One region of the Agarivorans sp. DSG3-1 genome, then DNA from elsewhere that is predicted to be linked to it. Evidence: predicted binding sites of a transcription regulator. Region 1 holds the regulator's gene; each other region holds the start of a gene.
The links. The regulator LexA, encoded in region 1, represses DNA repair genes until DNA is damaged. The targets are predictions, from matches to a motif close to TACTGTATNNNNATACAGTA.
Positions count from the first base shown of each region.

Region 2: dinB (DNA polymerase IV) is a predicted target of LexA. The motif match lies at 3,660-3,679, and genes of this name have one in related genera.
Region 3: ACLD71_RS09545 (SOS response-associated peptidase family protein) is a predicted target of LexA. The motif match lies at 3,680-3,699, and genes of this name have one in related genera.

Region 1 is NZ_CP177241.1:1,643,692-1,649,131, reverse strand. Features, by position in the region: gene ACLD71_RS07745 (cytochrome c oxidase subunit 3) at 1-112, opposite strand, end outside; gene ACLD71_RS07740 (cytochrome c oxidase assembly protein) at 96-677, opposite strand; gene ctaD (cytochrome c oxidase subunit I) at 679-2,268, opposite strand; gene coxB (cytochrome c oxidase subunit II) at 2,280-3,347, opposite strand; gene lexA (transcriptional repressor LexA) at 3,675-4,319, opposite strand; gene ACLD71_RS07720 (GNAT family N-acetyltransferase) at 4,436-4,933, shown strand; gene ACLD71_RS07715 (choice-of-anchor Q domain-containing protein) at 4,992-5,440, opposite strand, start outside.
Region 2 is NZ_CP177241.1:4,387,261-4,392,700, forward strand. Features, by position in the region: gene ACLD71_RS20360 (aminoacyl-histidine dipeptidase) at 1-974, shown strand, start outside; gene ACLD71_RS20365 (SPFH domain-containing protein) at 1,169-2,560, shown strand; gene dinB (DNA polymerase IV) at 2,566-3,645, opposite strand; gene ACLD71_RS20375 (MOSC N-terminal beta barrel domain-containing protein) at 3,810-5,440, shown strand, end outside.
Region 3 is NZ_CP177241.1:2,015,062-2,020,501, reverse strand. Features, by position in the region: gene arcA (two-component system response regulator ArcA) at 1-707, shown strand, start outside; gene pykF (pyruvate kinase PykF) at 959-2,371, shown strand; gene ACLD71_RS09550 (gamma-glutamylcyclotransferase family protein) at 2,430-3,017, opposite strand; gene ACLD71_RS09545 (SOS response-associated peptidase family protein) at 3,066-3,635, opposite strand; gene ACLD71_RS09540 (methylglyoxal synthase) at 3,749-4,204, shown strand; gene ACLD71_RS09535 (super-infection exclusion protein B) at 4,213-4,851, opposite strand; gene dusA (tRNA dihydrouridine(20/20a) synthase DusA) at 4,968-5,440, opposite strand, start outside.

The DNA.
Region 1 (5,440 bases):
TTTGTTGAACGCTAAAACCCGCGCCCATAGCGATGAGGAATAAACCTACCGCGCCAACAATTGGCCAAATACTTTGGGCAGGTACGTAATACTTATCATAAGGCTGCGTCATTGCTCACCTCTCCATCAGCACGTGTTTGTGCAGTTTCAGATTCATTTAGCTCAGCACCCTCTACCGCAAATAAGGTGTAAGCCAAGGTTAATGTGTTTATATCTTCAGGTAATTCGGGGTCGACATAAAAAAACAAAGGCATGTCTTGTTGCTCACCCGGTGCGAGGGTTTGTTGTTCAAAACAAAAACAACTCACTTTTTTAAGATGATTAGCCGCGAGACCAGGGCTTACCGAAGGCACTGCTTGCACTGTTCCTCGGCGAGCGGTGAAGTTACTGGCGCTAAAATCGACTTGTAAGGTTTCACCTGGATGAACTTTCACCCGGTTAACCTTGGGGCCAAATTTCCAGTTAAGTCCCTGTGGCACGTAACTTATAAACTCCACCGTAACTATACGCTGCTCATCGGTAGCCATACTTACTTCGCTAGCTGTTTTGGCGGTTTTTCCGTTAATGCCGGTGACTTTGCAGAATACGTCGTACAAAGGCACTAAGGCATAACCAAAGCCAAACATAGCCACCACTACCAATAGCAGTCGCACAACTAAGCGGCGATGGCCAAGCATCTTATTTAATCTCCGGTGGAGTAGTGAAGCTGTGATAAGGCGCAGGCGAAGGCAGGTTATCCCACTCTAAGCCTTCGGCACCTTCCCACGGTTTAGCAGGAGCAGGCTCTCCACTGCGAATACACTTAATCACCAAGTACAAGAAGATGAACTGCGATAAACCAAAGGCAAAACCACCAATACTCACGATTGCGTTTACATCAGCAAATTGCAGAGCGTAATCAGGGATCCTGCGAGGCATTCCTCCCAAACCTAAAAAGTGCATAGGGAAAAACAGCACATTTACTGATACCAGCGAGCACCAGAAGTGCAATCTACCTAAGCCTTCGTCATACATTCTGCCCGACCATTTGGGTAGCCAATAATAAGCCGCAGCCATAATCGAGAAGATGGCTCCTGTCACCAATACATAGTGGAAGTGCGCCACCACAAAGTAGGTATCGTGGTACTGAAAATCCACCGGAGTAATCGCCAGCATCAAACCTGAGAAACCACCAATGGTGAACAGTACAATAAAGGCAATCGCAAACAACATGGGGGTTTCAAAAGTTAAAGAGCCTTTCCACATAGTGGCGACCCAGTTAAATACCTTCACCCCTGTGGGCACCGAAATCAACATGGTACAGAACATGAAAAATAGTTCTGCTTCCACCGGCATTCCAGTGGTAAACATATGGTGCGCCCACACCACAAAGCTTAGTCCTGCGATAGACGCCGTGGCGTAAACCATCGAAGAATAACCAAACAGCGGTTTGCGAGAGAACGCGGGAACAATTGCCGAGATAATGCCAAAGGAGGGCAGAATCATAATGTAAACTTCAGGATGGCCGAAGAACCAGAAAATATGCTGGAACAACACCGGGTCCCCCCCTCCCGCAGCATCAAAGAAGGAGGTTCCAAAGTATTTATCAGTTAACACCATTGTCACCGCCCCCGCCAATACCGGCATTACCGCTATCAGCAAAAAGGCCGTAATAAACCAAGTCCATACAAACAACGGCAGCTTCATGTAGGTCATACCTGGGGCGCGTAAGTTCATAATGGTAACAATCACGTTAATCGCTCCCATGATCGAACTTATCCCCATAATATGTATCGCAAACACAAATAGGGCGGTGCTGTCTGGGCTGTACTTAGTTGATAACGGAGCGTAAAAAGTCCAACCAAAATTGGGGCCGCCACCTTCCATAAACAGCGATGCCAACAGAATGCTGAAGGCAAAGGGTAAAATCCAGAAGCTCCAGTTATTCATGCGTGGCAAAGCCATATCCGGCGCGCCAATCATCATTGGTACTAACCAGTTAGCTAAGCCCGTAAAGGCTGGCATCACCGCACCAAATACCATGATAAGGCCATGCACCGTAGTCATTTGATTAAAGAAATTAGGCTCAACCAGTTGCAAGCCTGGTTGGAACAGCTCGGCGCGAATAATCATCGCCATGGCTCCACCAACAATAAACATGGCAAAGCTGAACCATAAGTACATTGAACCAATGTCTTTATGGTTGGTGGTTAGTACCCAACGCATTAATCCGCGAGGGGCATGGTGGTGTTCTTCATGGTCTGAGTGAACGTCACTAATCGTGCTCATTGTCTGTCTCCCTACTGCGCTGCGTTTTGCACGGCCACAACATCCTTGGCCTGCACTAAGTCACCCGTATCATTACCCCAAGCATTTCGCTCATAAGTAATCACCGCAGCTAGCTCTTTCAAACCAAGCTGTTTACCAAAGGCTTGCATGGCTGTGCCAGGCTCGCCATTTACCACCACTTCAATATGTTTAGTCACATCACCTAACGCGATTGGACTGTCTTTTAAAGCGGGGAACACGCCAGGTAAACCTAAGCCGTTAACTTGGTGACAAGCAGCACAGCTTTTCTCATACACTTTTTCGCCTAACGACATCAGCTCATCTTGCTGCATCGTCATGGCCACCAGTTCTAGCTCTTGCGCTTGCTTGGCTAAATAGGCAGCTTCTTTCTCTGCCAACCAAGCATCATATTCGGCTTGGGGTTTGGCAATGACAACAATAGGCATAAAGCCATGGTCTTTTCCACATAGCTCAGCACATTGGCCACGGTAAATGCCGGGTTTATCAATGATGGTCCATGCTTCGTTAATAAAACCTGGGTTAGCATCTTTTTTAACTGCAAAGTCAGGCACCCACCAAGAGTGAATAACGTCTTCAGAGGTCATGAGGAAGCGGACTTTTTTACCGATTGGCAATACGAGGGGGTGGTCAACTTCAAGCAAATAGTTTTTGCGCTTTTCCAGTTTGCCGTTTACTTCATCCCAATCAGATGCCATTACACTGTAAAACTCTAAATCTTGGTCAAAGTACTTGTAGTGCCACTTCCACTGGGAACCTGTCACTTGAATGGTAATGTCGGCATCGGAAGGGTCTTCCATTGCCAGTAAGGTTTTAGTGGCTGGAATCGCCATGCCTATCAAAATGATAAAGGGAATAATGGTCCAAATAATTTCCACTTTAGTGCTTTCGTGGAATTGAGCAGGAACCGCTCCTTTGGATTTACGGTGATGGTAAATCGACCAAAACATAGCGCCAAATACCAAAACACCAATGGCACAACAAATATAGAAAATTGTCATGTGCAAGCCATAAACTTGCTCACTGATGGCAGTAACACCAGGACGTAAATTAAAAGACATCTCTTGCGCAAACAAATGCGACGAAAAAAATGTCAGCAATAATAGCTGAATCCATCGGCCCACAGCGCTCTCCTTTGCAGTAGCCAACGACAACAACTTTCCATGCTAGGAAAGTAGCTGCGAATAAAGGGAAAATCCCCACCCCAAAAGCATAGGCTATTACAGCTAAATACAACCTACTGCTTATAAATTAACCCCTAAGTTAAAGAAATGTAAATACATTGTTGAGATTTTTGTGGATAAAGACAAAAGATGTGATGCTAACGACAAAAGCCCAAATCAGAGTGATTTGGGCTTCAAAATGGGGAACTTATTGTTGAATAAGGCTTACATCCAATCGGCAGTGCGAATAATACCTACCGCTAAACCTTCTATTTCGATGTTCTGATATTCAAGATCAACTTCAATGGTTGATAACTCTTCATTCTCAGGATGTAAGTACACCATCTTGCCGTCACGCTCAAAACGTTTAACCGTAACATCTTCATCTAAACGAGCCACAACCACCTGTCCATTGTGTACCTCGGTAGTTTTATGCACGGCTAATAAATCACCATCCATAATGCCGATATCTTTCATGCTCATGCCCTGTACTCGCAGTAAATAATCGGCATGCGGATTAAATAAGTTAGCATCTACGGCGTAATGAGATTCAACGTGCTCCTGCGCCAAAATAGGCTCACCCGCAGCAACTTGCCCGATTAACGGCAAGCCTGGCTCGGGTTCTACAGTGGCTTCATTCGCGCTAGCCGGCAAGTACGCTTCGCTAATACGGATCCCTCGCGACGCACCAGGAATCATTTCAATCGCACCTTTTTTAGCTAAAGCTCTAAGGTGTTCTTCTGCTGCATTAGCCGAGCGGAATCCTAGTTCTTTAGCAATTTCGGCACGCGTTGGAGGCATACCAGTATCGTTAATATGGCGGCGAATAAGTTCAAACACTTCTGTTTGGCGGGGCGTTAAGGGCTTCATAGTCTACCTGTAAGTTTATACAGCACACTGTTAGTATATACAGCATACATTTTGACGCAAGGTTTTATCTTAATTCTGATTTTGTTACTGTTGATTCAAAGTGATAGGAGGCAATAATGACCCTTGAGATAATCGAAATATCAGCCCAATATGACCAAGATCTACAGCGAATAATCAAACAGGTTGGCCAAGAATATGGCGCGGTAGGAGAAGGCTTTGGCCCCTCTGATGCTGAAGTCGATAATATGAGTCAGCACTATACACAGCAAAATCGTAGTAGATATGTGGTCGCTTTGTTAGATGGCAAGGTCGTTGGCGGCTGCGGCATTGCGCCTTTTGCCGATAGTAAAGATACCAGTGAGTTAAAAAAGTTATTTTTGCTAGAAGAAGGTAGAGGCCAAGGTCTCGGTAAAAAGCTCTCTTTAGCCTGCCTAGCATTTGCCTTAGAGCAGGGATTTTCTCGCTGTTACCTAGACACGCTTAGCAATATGTCGGCAGCGATTAAACTATACGAAGGCCTCGGTTTTAAACACTTATCCGCACCTTTACAAGGTACAGCCCATAATGGCTGCAATGTTTGGATGCTAAAGCAACTTTTAAAGCAGGGAACTTAACAATAGCGCTAATCCTGACAGGATAGCGCTATCGAAATTTTCTTTTGAAAAAAACTTACTATTGCTGAAGCTCAAATGCACCAATATCTACGCCCGCACCTGATATCCTTGCACTTCCTGCTAAATCCTTACTCGGTAGCTCAAGGTTATCAACACCAGTATCAATGGCCTCGCTAGTCAAATTCAAACTGAAGTCACTCTCTAGCCCTTGAGAGATCTTGTCGCTTACAATGTTACTTTCGTTCACAAACTCACTATTATTTAGTAGCTCTGTAAAACGAGATGAAAACAAGTTATGACGAGTAACGCTTTGCTCACCGCTAACGCTAAATACTGAACCATCGAGTTCTGAGTCATCAACACTCTCTAAGTTGTCCGTCAGTGCGACAATATTGTTTTCAAAAACAATGGCGGATAATGGAAAGAGCGAGTGGTCACTAAAGAAAGAATACATATCTATTAGAGTATTATTGCTTACTTTTACAGATTCTTTAAGCTGCTCTGATT
Region 2 (5,440 bases), 2.1 Mb from region 1:
TGCTAATTAACACCGACTCTGAGCAAGAAGGCGAAGTGTACATGGGTTGTGCGGGTGGCGGCGATACCAGCATTAGCTTTGCTAGCGAATATCAAGCTACCAACACCCAACAACTAGCGATTGAGTTAAGTGTTACAGGCTTAAAAGGTGGTCACTCTGGCTGTGATATCGATACCGGCCGAGCCAATGCTAATAAACTACTAGTTCGCATTGTAGCTGCCATGCAACAGCAAGGTTTTGAACCTGTATTGTGCAATATTCAAGGCGGTAGTTTACGTAACGCTATTCCACGCGAAGCTAGCACTAAGCTGGTTTATAAAGCTGAACAACAGGCCGTTTTAGCGCAGTTTATTGCTAGCCAAATCGACGACATTGTCGGTGAATTTGGTGCAGTAGAAACTGACTTAGAGATCACCGCAGCCGCCATTGATACGCCAAGCCAAAGCTTGACTGGCGAGCTTTCTCAGCAAATTGTTGCCAGCTTAAATGCTTGTAGCAACGGCGTTGTTAGCATGAGCCAAGCAGTTGAAGGCGTGGTAGAAACATCACTTAACCTTGGTGTAATTAGCCAAAGCGCAGACAGCATCGATATTAAAGTATTGGTTCGCTCGCTAATTGACTCTAGCCGTTTACAAGTAGAAGCCAGCCTAGCCTCTTTGTTCAGCCTTACTTCAGCTACCGTTTCATTCTCTGGTGCTTATCCAGGTTGGAAGCCAGAAACTGACTCGATAATGAAAACTCTCGTTCAAGACAGTTACCAAGAACTGTTTGGCAAATGCCCGAATGTAATGGTGATTCACGCAGGACTAGAGTGTGGCTTATTTAAAAGTGCTTACCCTGAATGGGATATGGCGTCTTTTGGGCCAACCATCAAGTTCCCACATAGCCCAGACGAAAAAGTAGAAATTGCCGCTGTAGAAAAGTACTGGCAACTACTGGTAGCCGTATTGAAAAACGTTCCCGTAAAAGCATAAGCAATACCCACCAAGCTGGCATCCTGTCAGCTTGGTATCTTAATTACTCGTTACATTTTCAAATCAACTAGCCCCTCTCGCTATTTTCTAAACTACTTCTCTATTTTAATGATATTTCCATCAAGCATTAATCAACTTGTGCTAGTATCCTGCGCCATTAAATATCGATATAAAACAATTAGAAGGATCTAGTAATGAGTGAAGACACCTTAGATAAAAAGCTAAGTTTGGATAAAATCAATAAGCTAAGCAGTGGTTTCAAATTTAACGTTAAATTTGTGGCTGTATTAGTGATGATTGCGGGACTCATTTACACCTTAAGTAACTCATTTTTCTACGCTGAGCCAGGTTACATTTATCACGTAAGAACAGTAACCGGTAACGAAGCGGTAGTAACCGAGGTCGGCTATAAGTTTTATCCTTTTGGTCGATATAATTCATGGAAAAGAGCCATGACGGTTCAGGCCTTATCGGGTTCATCTACCAACTCAATTCGAGCCGAAAAAGATTCTGACAATTCTTCAGCTAGCTTGCCACCAATGAGCATCATGTTTTTGGACCAAGTTGATGCCCATGCTGAAGCGACAGTGCGCTTTTCAATCCCTTCAGATCATGAATCTTTTCTCCACCTAGCCCACGAGTTTAGATCACCAGAAAACTTGCTACGCACCGCCCTCATTCCTGCATTTAAAGAAACCTTGCAAGCCAACGCGTCTTTAATGGCAGCTGAGGAGTATTACGCAGGCGGACGCACCGAATTCAACTCTGAATTTGAAAACCAAATGAACAGCGGTATTTTATTGGTTAAACGAGAAGAAATTATCATTCATTCTAAACAATCAACAGGCAGTGCTAATGCCGCTTTAGGTACCGACCAAGATGAGTATGGCGATAATAGCAAAACCGTTTTTGTGGTAAATAAAGTACTTGGGGAAGACGGACTACCTTTACGTAAATCACAACGGTTCACCGATTTTGGGGTAACCGTAGTATCTGCTCTCATCACCGATATGCGCCCTAATGCTAAATTTATCGAGCGTATGCAATTAAAACAAAAGGCATCAGCCGACCGAGCAATCGCCAGAGAGCAACGTGTTCAAGAGGAAGAGCAACGTTTGTTAGCCATTGCTCGCGGTGAGCGTGAAGTTGCCGAACGTCAGGCCAAAGCGAAAGTAGAGCAAATACAAAAAACCACTGAAGCACAAACTGATAAGCAGTTAGCGATTACCAATGCTGAAAAATTAAAAGCTCAAGCGAAAATTTCTAAAGAAACCGCTGAAATCAATTTAGAAAAAGCGCGTATTGAAGCCGAAACCCAGCAAACATTGGCCGAAGCTGAAGCCTACCAAAAACGAGTGATTTTAGAAGCCGATAACGCCTTGGCGCAAAAGCTGGAAGCAGAAGTGAAAATTCAAGCGCTTTGGGCTGATGCTTTTGCTAAACGTAATGTGCCCACCAACGTATTTGGTGCAGGGGGTAATTCAGGCACACCATCAGGCAGCGATGCAGAAACTCGTGCCTTTATGCAAATGCTGACACTAGATGCCGCTAAGCGATTAAGTTACGACCGCGAGATCACTAAATAACAGAACTAAAACGGCAAAATCAGTTGCGGTGACTGGTTTTGCTGCTCTGGCGCTAGACCAATATGCAAACCAATCAATCGTACGGCTTTGCCCTTACCTCTTGCTAGCGCTTCGTTAAACAACTCCAATAAGGTTGTTTCATCAATCTGTTGGCATTGCTTCTCTTTGGTGGTTTGCTGAAAATCAGCGAATTTCACTTTTACGCCTAATTTATTCATTTTGGCTTGTTTAAGGTGCTTTTCACTGCGGCGTTTTAACTCTGGCAGCAAAGCCATTAAACGTTCCACCAAAATACCTTGGTCACCTTCGTCTTGCGCAAAGGTACGCTCCACCGCTACTGATTTACGTTGCCGGTCGTTACTGACCGCCCGCTCGTCCACGCCTTGGCAACGCATCCATAACATCTCACCAAACTTGCCAAAAATTTGTTTTAGTTTATCTCGCTCGGCACGACGAATATCTCCCCCCGTGTAAAGCCCTTGGTGATGCAGTTTTTCAATGCTCACTTTGCCTACACCAGAAATTTTTTCTAGGGCTAAGGTTTCAATAAATTCGCTTACTTGCTCAGGTTTAATCACAAATAAACCATTGGGTTTGTTTAAGTCTGAAGCAATTTTGGCAAGAAATTTCACAGGAGCGACTCCAGCCGAAGCAGTTAAACCGGTTTTATCAAAGATATCTTGCCTAATTTGCTCGGCAATTAAGGTGGCTGAACCACGGCAGGCTTGGCTACTGGTTACGTCTAGGTAGGCTTCATCGAGAGATAATGGCTCTATTGCGTCAGCATAATCATGAAAAATTGCCTGCACTTGTTGGCTGGCGTCTTGATAGGCGGCCATACGTGGCGGCACTAGCACTAAATCAGGACAAAGCTGCATAGCCTTATGAGTTGGCATCGCCGAGCGAATGCCATATTGGCGAGCAATGTAATTGCAGGTGGTTAATACCCCTCGACCACTACGCATGCCACCAACAGCCAGCGGCACATTGGCTAACTCTGGCTGGTCACGCATTTCCACAGCCGCATAAAAACAATCCATGTCTACATGGATAATCTTACGCTGAATTGAAGCTGGTGTTGTCAATATGCCGCACTCATAACTGTATATACAAACAGTATAAAGCTGATATGCGGAATTACCAAGTAACACTGAGCAGTTTTTAGCATGCTAACCAGCCAAATTACTATGGCTTGAACGCAAGAGCTTGAGTAGTATTGAAAAACCAATTTGCTGAAGGAAGTAAAACTGTGAGTGATGCACGACTAAGCCAACTGAGTGTTTATCCCATTAAATCAACGGCCGGTATCCACCTTAATCATGCTTATGTTGAGGAACACGGTTTAGCTTTTGACCGCCGATTTGTTGTTTGCCAGCCAGACGGCATACAGATTACCGCGAGAACTCACCCTAAATTGGCACAAGTCCATAGCGCGCTAAATCGCGATGGTTTGCATTTGCGCGCACCTAATATGGCAGCGCTTGATATTGTTTATAGCGAGTTCTCAGAGGATTACCGTGAGGTAATGATTTGGAAAGACAGCGTACAAGCGCAACATTGCCACCGCTCTTACGATGCTTGGTTTAGTGAGTATTTAGGCGAACCTTGTCACTTGGTGTTTTTTGGTCAGCAATCTCAGCGCAAAGTAAAACAACGAGAGAGTCAGGTTTCTTTTGCCGATGGCTATCCATTGCTACTGATTTCTGAAGCGTCGCTTGAGGATCTCAATTTGCGCTCTAGCGCTATTCACTGTATGGAACAGTTTCGCCCTAACATTGTGGTAAAAAATACCGAGGCTTTTGCCGAAGATGGTTGGAAGCGCTTTAAAATTGGTGAAGTTGAATTTGAAGTACAAAACCCTTGTTCTCGCTGTATATTCACAACTCTCGACCAAGCCAGTGGTCAATTTCATCCGAATAAAGAGCCGCTTGCTACCTTCGCCAAATATCGCCAAGGAGACGGCGGCAATGTGTATTTTGGGCAAAATGTTGTGGCTCTAAATAGTGGCAAAATCAGCTTGTACGACAGCATTGAAGTACTAGAAACGCGCCAAGCAGAGGTATATCCAGATACCTCTGAAAAACGGCAAGCTAACAGCACTCCCTCAGCTCAACAGTGGCAGCAAGGTGAGGCGGTTAAGCTAAGTTGCATTGCAGTTCAGCAAGATACCCACGATGTAAAAACCTTTGTCTTTGAGCCACCTAAACATTTACAAGCTACTTACCTACCCGGCCAATACATGGGGCTTGAACTTGAGATCGACGGCAAGCCTGTTCATCGTAATTACACCTTATCAAGCTCACCTAGCCGCCCTTATCGCTTAGCCATTACCGTAAAACGAGTGACCGGCGGCCAAGCGTCTAACTGGCTGCACGATAACCTTAAACCGGGTATGCACTTAAACACTCACGCGCCAAGTGGCGACTTCCACCTAGAGCAAAGTAACAACCAAAAGCTGCTATTGCTGTCTGCTGGCAGTGGCATAACGCCTATGCTATCGATGCTTCGTTACTTAAGTGACATGAATATCGAAAAAGACATCGTGTTTTTACACAGTGCCCATAGCGAGCAGGACTTAATTGCCGAAGCGGAGCTAGCCCAGCTCAGCAATAACTTTAAACACTGCAGTATTCGCTACACCCTTACTCAGAATGCCCCAGCCAATTGGCAAGGTTACCAAGGCCGCTTAAATCGCGGTATGTTAATGGACATTGCTGATTTAGATCAGCGAACAGTGTTTGTTTGTGGCCCACAAGCCTTTATGCAAAGCGCGAAAGAGCAGCTACTAGCTCTTGGGGTGTACGAGTCAGATTACTTTGAAGAAAGCTTTGGCCACCAGCTCACAGAGAAGGTGGAGACCAAACCTGTCAATATTCTGTT
Region 3 (5,440 bases), 370 kb from region 1:
CACCGAATATTTTAATCGTCGAGGACGAATTGGTCACTCGTAACACGCTAAAAAGCACTTTTGAAGCCGAAGGCTATAACGTGTTTGAAGCTATCGACGGCAATGAAATGAATAGCGTGCTTGAAGCGCACTCTGTTCACTTAATTATCATGGATATTAACCTTCCTGGTAAAAACGGCTTGTTATTAGCACGCGAATTACGTGATCGTGAACAAATTGCCTTGATGTTCTTAACAGGCAGAGACAACGAAGTAGACAAAATTTTAGGCTTAGAAATTGGTGCAGATGACTACATTACTAAACCATTCAATCCTCGCGAGCTAACTATTCGAGCTCGCAACTTGTTAAACCGCACTGTAAATGGTCAAGCAGCCAATGAAGATAAAGGCTCTGTTGAAGAATATCGCTTCAACGGCTGGACCTTAGACATTAACAGTCGCTCTTTAGTAAGCCCTCATCAAGAAACCTACAAATTACCACGCAGCGAGTTTCGCGCAATGTTGCACTTTGTAGAAAACCCTGGGCAGATTCAAACCCGAGCTGACTTGCTTAAGAAGATGACAGGCCGTGAGCTTAAGCCACATGACCGGACTGTAGACGTTACCATTCGTCGAATTAGAAAACACTTCGAATCAATCCCCGAAACGCCAGAGATCATCGCGACTATTCACGGCGAAGGCTATCGTTTTTGTGGTGAAATTGAGTAAGCAATAAATGCTCAACAAAACCTCGCAGTTTCGCGAGGTTTTTTTATACTTGCTAGATGCTCAATAAATGAGCAGGCTGGCAAGGTTTTACAAATTCGAACAAATTACCAGCCACATTTACAGCCAATAAATCGACAATATTTTGATCGACATTCTGATTTGTAGTTATTTTTCTACATATCCTTTTGTGATCAATCTTGTATAATGTGCGCAGATTTTTTTACTAGCATCCTTAACGGAGAGTCACTTCAATGAAGAAAACCAAAATAGTTTGTACCATTGGTCCAAAAACTGAATCGGTAGAAATGCTAACTAAGTTAGTTGAATCAGGCATGAACGTAATGCGTCTTAACTTCTCTCACGGGGACTTTGCAGAGCACGGCACTCGCATCAACAACCTACGTGAAGTTATTAAGAACACGGGCAAATCTGCTGCTGTTTTATTGGATACTAAAGGTCCAGAAATCCGTACGATTAAACTAGCTGGCGGCGATGACGTAAGCTTAGTTGCAGGTCAAGAGTTCACATTCACTACTGACCAAACAATTATCGGCGACTCAACTCGCGTAGCGGTAACTTACCCTGGTTTAGCGGCTGACTTGAAAGTAGGCAACATCATCTTAGTAGATGACGGCCTAATCGAAATGGAAGTTATTGCTGTTTCTGACGACGAAGTTAAGTGTACTGTTCTTAACAACGGTGACCTAGGCGAAAACAAAGGTGTTAACCTTCCTGGCGTAATCGTTCAACTACCTGCACTTTCAGCTAAAGATAAAGGCGACTTAATCTTTGGTTGTGAGCAAGGCGTAGATTTCATCGCTGCATCTTTCATTCGTAAGAAAGAAGACGTACTAGAAATTCGTCAACTTCTTAAAGAGAATGGTGGCGACGCTATCCAAATCATCTCTAAAATCGAAAACCAAGAAGGCGTAGATAACTTCGACGAAATTTTAGAAGTATCTGACGGCATCATGGTTGCTCGTGGTGACTTAGGTGTTGAAATCCCAGTTGAAGAAGTAATCTTCGCTCAGAAAATGATGATTGAGAAATGTAACCGTGCTCGTAAGCTGGTTATCACTGCAACACAAATGCTTGACTCAATGATCAAAAACCCACGTCCAACTCGCGCTGAAGCGGGCGACGTTGCTAACGCAATCTTAGACGGTACTGATGCAGTAATGCTTTCTGGTGAGTCTGCTAAAGGTAAATACCCTGTAGAAGCGGTATCTATCATGGCAACTATTTGTGAGCGTACTGACGCAGTAATGCCTTCTAACCTAGATCCAGCACGTGATAGCGGTAAACTACGCATCACTGAAGCGGTATGTAAAGGTGCTGTTGAAGCGTCTGAGAAGCTAAGTGCTCCTCTTATCGTTGTGGCTACTGAAGGCGGTAAATCAGCTAAGTCTGTTCGTAAGTACTTCCCTAAAGCGAACATTTTAGCGATTACTACTAACACTAAAACATCTGCTCAACTTTGCTTGACTAAAGGTGTTTACCCACATGTTGTTGATAGCATTGAAAGCACTGACGCATTCTACGCTCTAGGTAAAGACCTAGCGATGGAATCTGGTCTTGCTAACAAAGGCGACATCATTGTGATGGTATCTGGTGCCTTAGTACCTTCTGGTACAACTAACACTTCTTCTGTACACGTACTGTAATTTTACGTTTACTGAATTGAAGTAAAAAAGGCGCCTTAGGCGCCTTTTTTTATGGCTGCTATTTACTCGGTTTTAGCTCAGCTAAATGCGCCATATCATTCAAGATTGAATCAATTTGATCCAAGGCTAAAGCACTCATGTTAATCGCCCGTGGATAAAGAGGTTGATGGCGATCATCCTGCCAATGATTTACCCAATAGTTAGTCGACAATAAAAACTCTCGTGCATATTCTTCATTTACCGCTAAACACCCACGTAAACATACATCTAAGTAGGTTTGTAAAATGGGGCTGTTCGTTTGTGGGTGCCAATACTCCTTTGCCACATAGGTATAGATCTTAACAACTTCACCGGGCAAATCGTCGAGCAAATCAAGTTGTTGAACATCAAGCAATACACGGTCGTAGTCTTGTTCTCGCTTATCTAACTCTGGCAAGAATGTCTCGTCAAACGGAATCAGTACCCCGTTTACGCTAGCATTACTATCTGGAGTAATGACTACGGCAGAACGGTCTTCGGCACTCTTTAAACCGCTCCAATAACGCTGATACCCGTGTAAGCGCGCCGCATAGGCATGTTCTCCGGGAAAGGTGCACTGGCGGCAATCAGTATCAATTAAACTGCCATAACCAAAAATGTAAATCATCGCTCACTCCGATTAAAAAATAGTATCGCTGACTTTATCGCGAACAAACTAAAACAAACCTAGCTGCGGGCTATTGCTAGAGACATGATAATGAAACTGTTGAGGTTTAGATTGAGACGCTTGACCAGCAAGCCAAGCTAATCCGCTTTCTAACTCAAACAATAAAGGCATACGGTGATGGTATTGCGTTAATTGACTGCTCGCATTTTGAGTTAGCACTACCAACCGAGCTTGCTCATGTTGGTGTTGGCGAATATACAAAGCGCCTAATAACAGCAAGTGGCTATGGTCTAGACGAAATTCGAAACGTTCCTGATTGCGCCACTCATGCCAGGCTTTAACGGGAAGTAAACAACGCTGATTTAACCAAGCTTGGCTAAACATTGCTTTATCTGCAGCGGTTTCTGCCCGAGCATTAATGATTAACTGGCTCGTTTGAGAATGCTGAACTCCCCAGAGATAGTGTTCACAAGTTAGTTTTCCTTGCGTAAAAGTTATCGCAGGCAAAGACTCGCGGGGTCGATATTGCTTAGTTTCACCAAAATCTAAAAATAACGAATCTACGCCAATTACTTGTCGTATTTCGTATTCACCACCAATCATCACACTGCCGCACACGTTTTGCGATCCCTACCCTTATGTTCTGTCTGCTATCGCTAGCTAATAGTAAATACAAACAGTAACATAATCTGCAGTAAAGGCTTTCAATCTAAGAGTATTTAAGAGGTAGCATGGATACAACAACTCGCAAAATGCACGAGCGAAAACGCATTGCCTTAGTGGCTCATGATCATAAAAAGAGCGCGCTAATAAAATGGGCTAAGATCCACCAAAAAGCATTAGTACAACATCAGTTATTTGGCACTGGTACTACCGGCACTTTATTATCACAACAGGGCTTTGAGGTAGAAGCACTATTAAGTGGCCCAATGGGCGGTGACCAACAACTGGGAGCGATGATCGCGGAAGGGAAAATAGATTTAATGATCTTTTTCTGGGATCCATTAGATGCGGTACCTCATGACCCAGATGTAAAAGCCTTGCTGCGCTTGGCTGCGGTATGGAACATTCCTATGGCAACAAACCAAGCAACGGCTGACTTTATCTTAGCCAGCCGTCATTTCAATCAGGAGTTTTCGGTAGATGTTCCTGACTATGCAGGTTACCTGAAACAACGCACAAAATAAGCAGCACGTTATGCGGCTGTTTGGCTCTCTGCTTCACCCGCTCGGATCCTAAATAACTTCCCCGAGTGAGTACGGTTAGCTTTGTAGTCAGGCTGTAAAAAGCGAGGGCGAATTGATTTTAAATGCTCAATCTGTTCCTCGTTTAATTTACCCACTGGCAACCCCAAGGCTTTGTAACTTAATAATGGTCGTGCTGCCAAGTTAATCATCATGTCAACGTTACTACGCTGTTCTTGCACATGCTGCTGATTAATCGGTTTAAGTACCCCATTCTCCAATAAGTTAACCACTGCCGGTTCCTTGAGAGGCAAACTTAAAACACTGCGTCGAGCAATAATAAACTCACGTAGAATCGCTCGTTCAGAATGATCTAAACACGCAACCATTGACGACAAACGCTGTAGCTCTTTGCGATGTTGAACTGCCCCACTTAAGCTAGTCACTAATAGCAGCAAGCCACGGCTAATAAAATAGGCTAAACCCACTACACAACTAAAAGTAAGCACTAAGCTCAGTTGACTATTTATGCTGGCTTCGGGTAGCCATTGGTTTGGTATCATTAACAGCAAACCACTAGCGATTAGTAGCCACGCCATTAAAATGTCTAATACCCCCCAACGGGCGATTAAACGACTTAAAAATTCCATTGTTTCACTCTCCTGACAAAAAGCTGACTCTTCGCAGGTAGTGATAGCAAGGGCTATGCCAGATAACAAACTGGCCGCATTAAGCGGCCAGTTTTTAACGATAAAGCGAGCTGTATTTACGCGTCTTGATGCTCGGGAACCAATGCCAGCGCGGCTTGCATTACCTCTATGCCCGCGCCAGACTTATGCGCATTCTCACTAAGGTGACGACGCCAAGCTCTTGCACCTACGCAACCTTGAAATAAACCAAGTATATGACGGCTAATGTGCTGCAAACGCCCACCCTGAGCTAGATGCTGCTCAATATACGGTAGCATTAACTCAGCGACCTGATGTCGACTTAACTGGGGAGAGTGATCGTCAAAGATCCGTTGATCCACCTCAGCTAATAAATAAGGATTTTGGTAAACCTCGCGCCCCAACATTACCCCGTCAAGGTGGGTTAAGTGTTGTTCAGCTTGCTCTAAGCTATTGATACCGCCATTTACACTAATGGTGAGTTGAGGATAATCTTTTTTTACTTGATAAGCGCGAGAGTAATCAAGCGGCGGAATGTCACGATTCTGTTTAGGGCTTAAGCCAGATAACC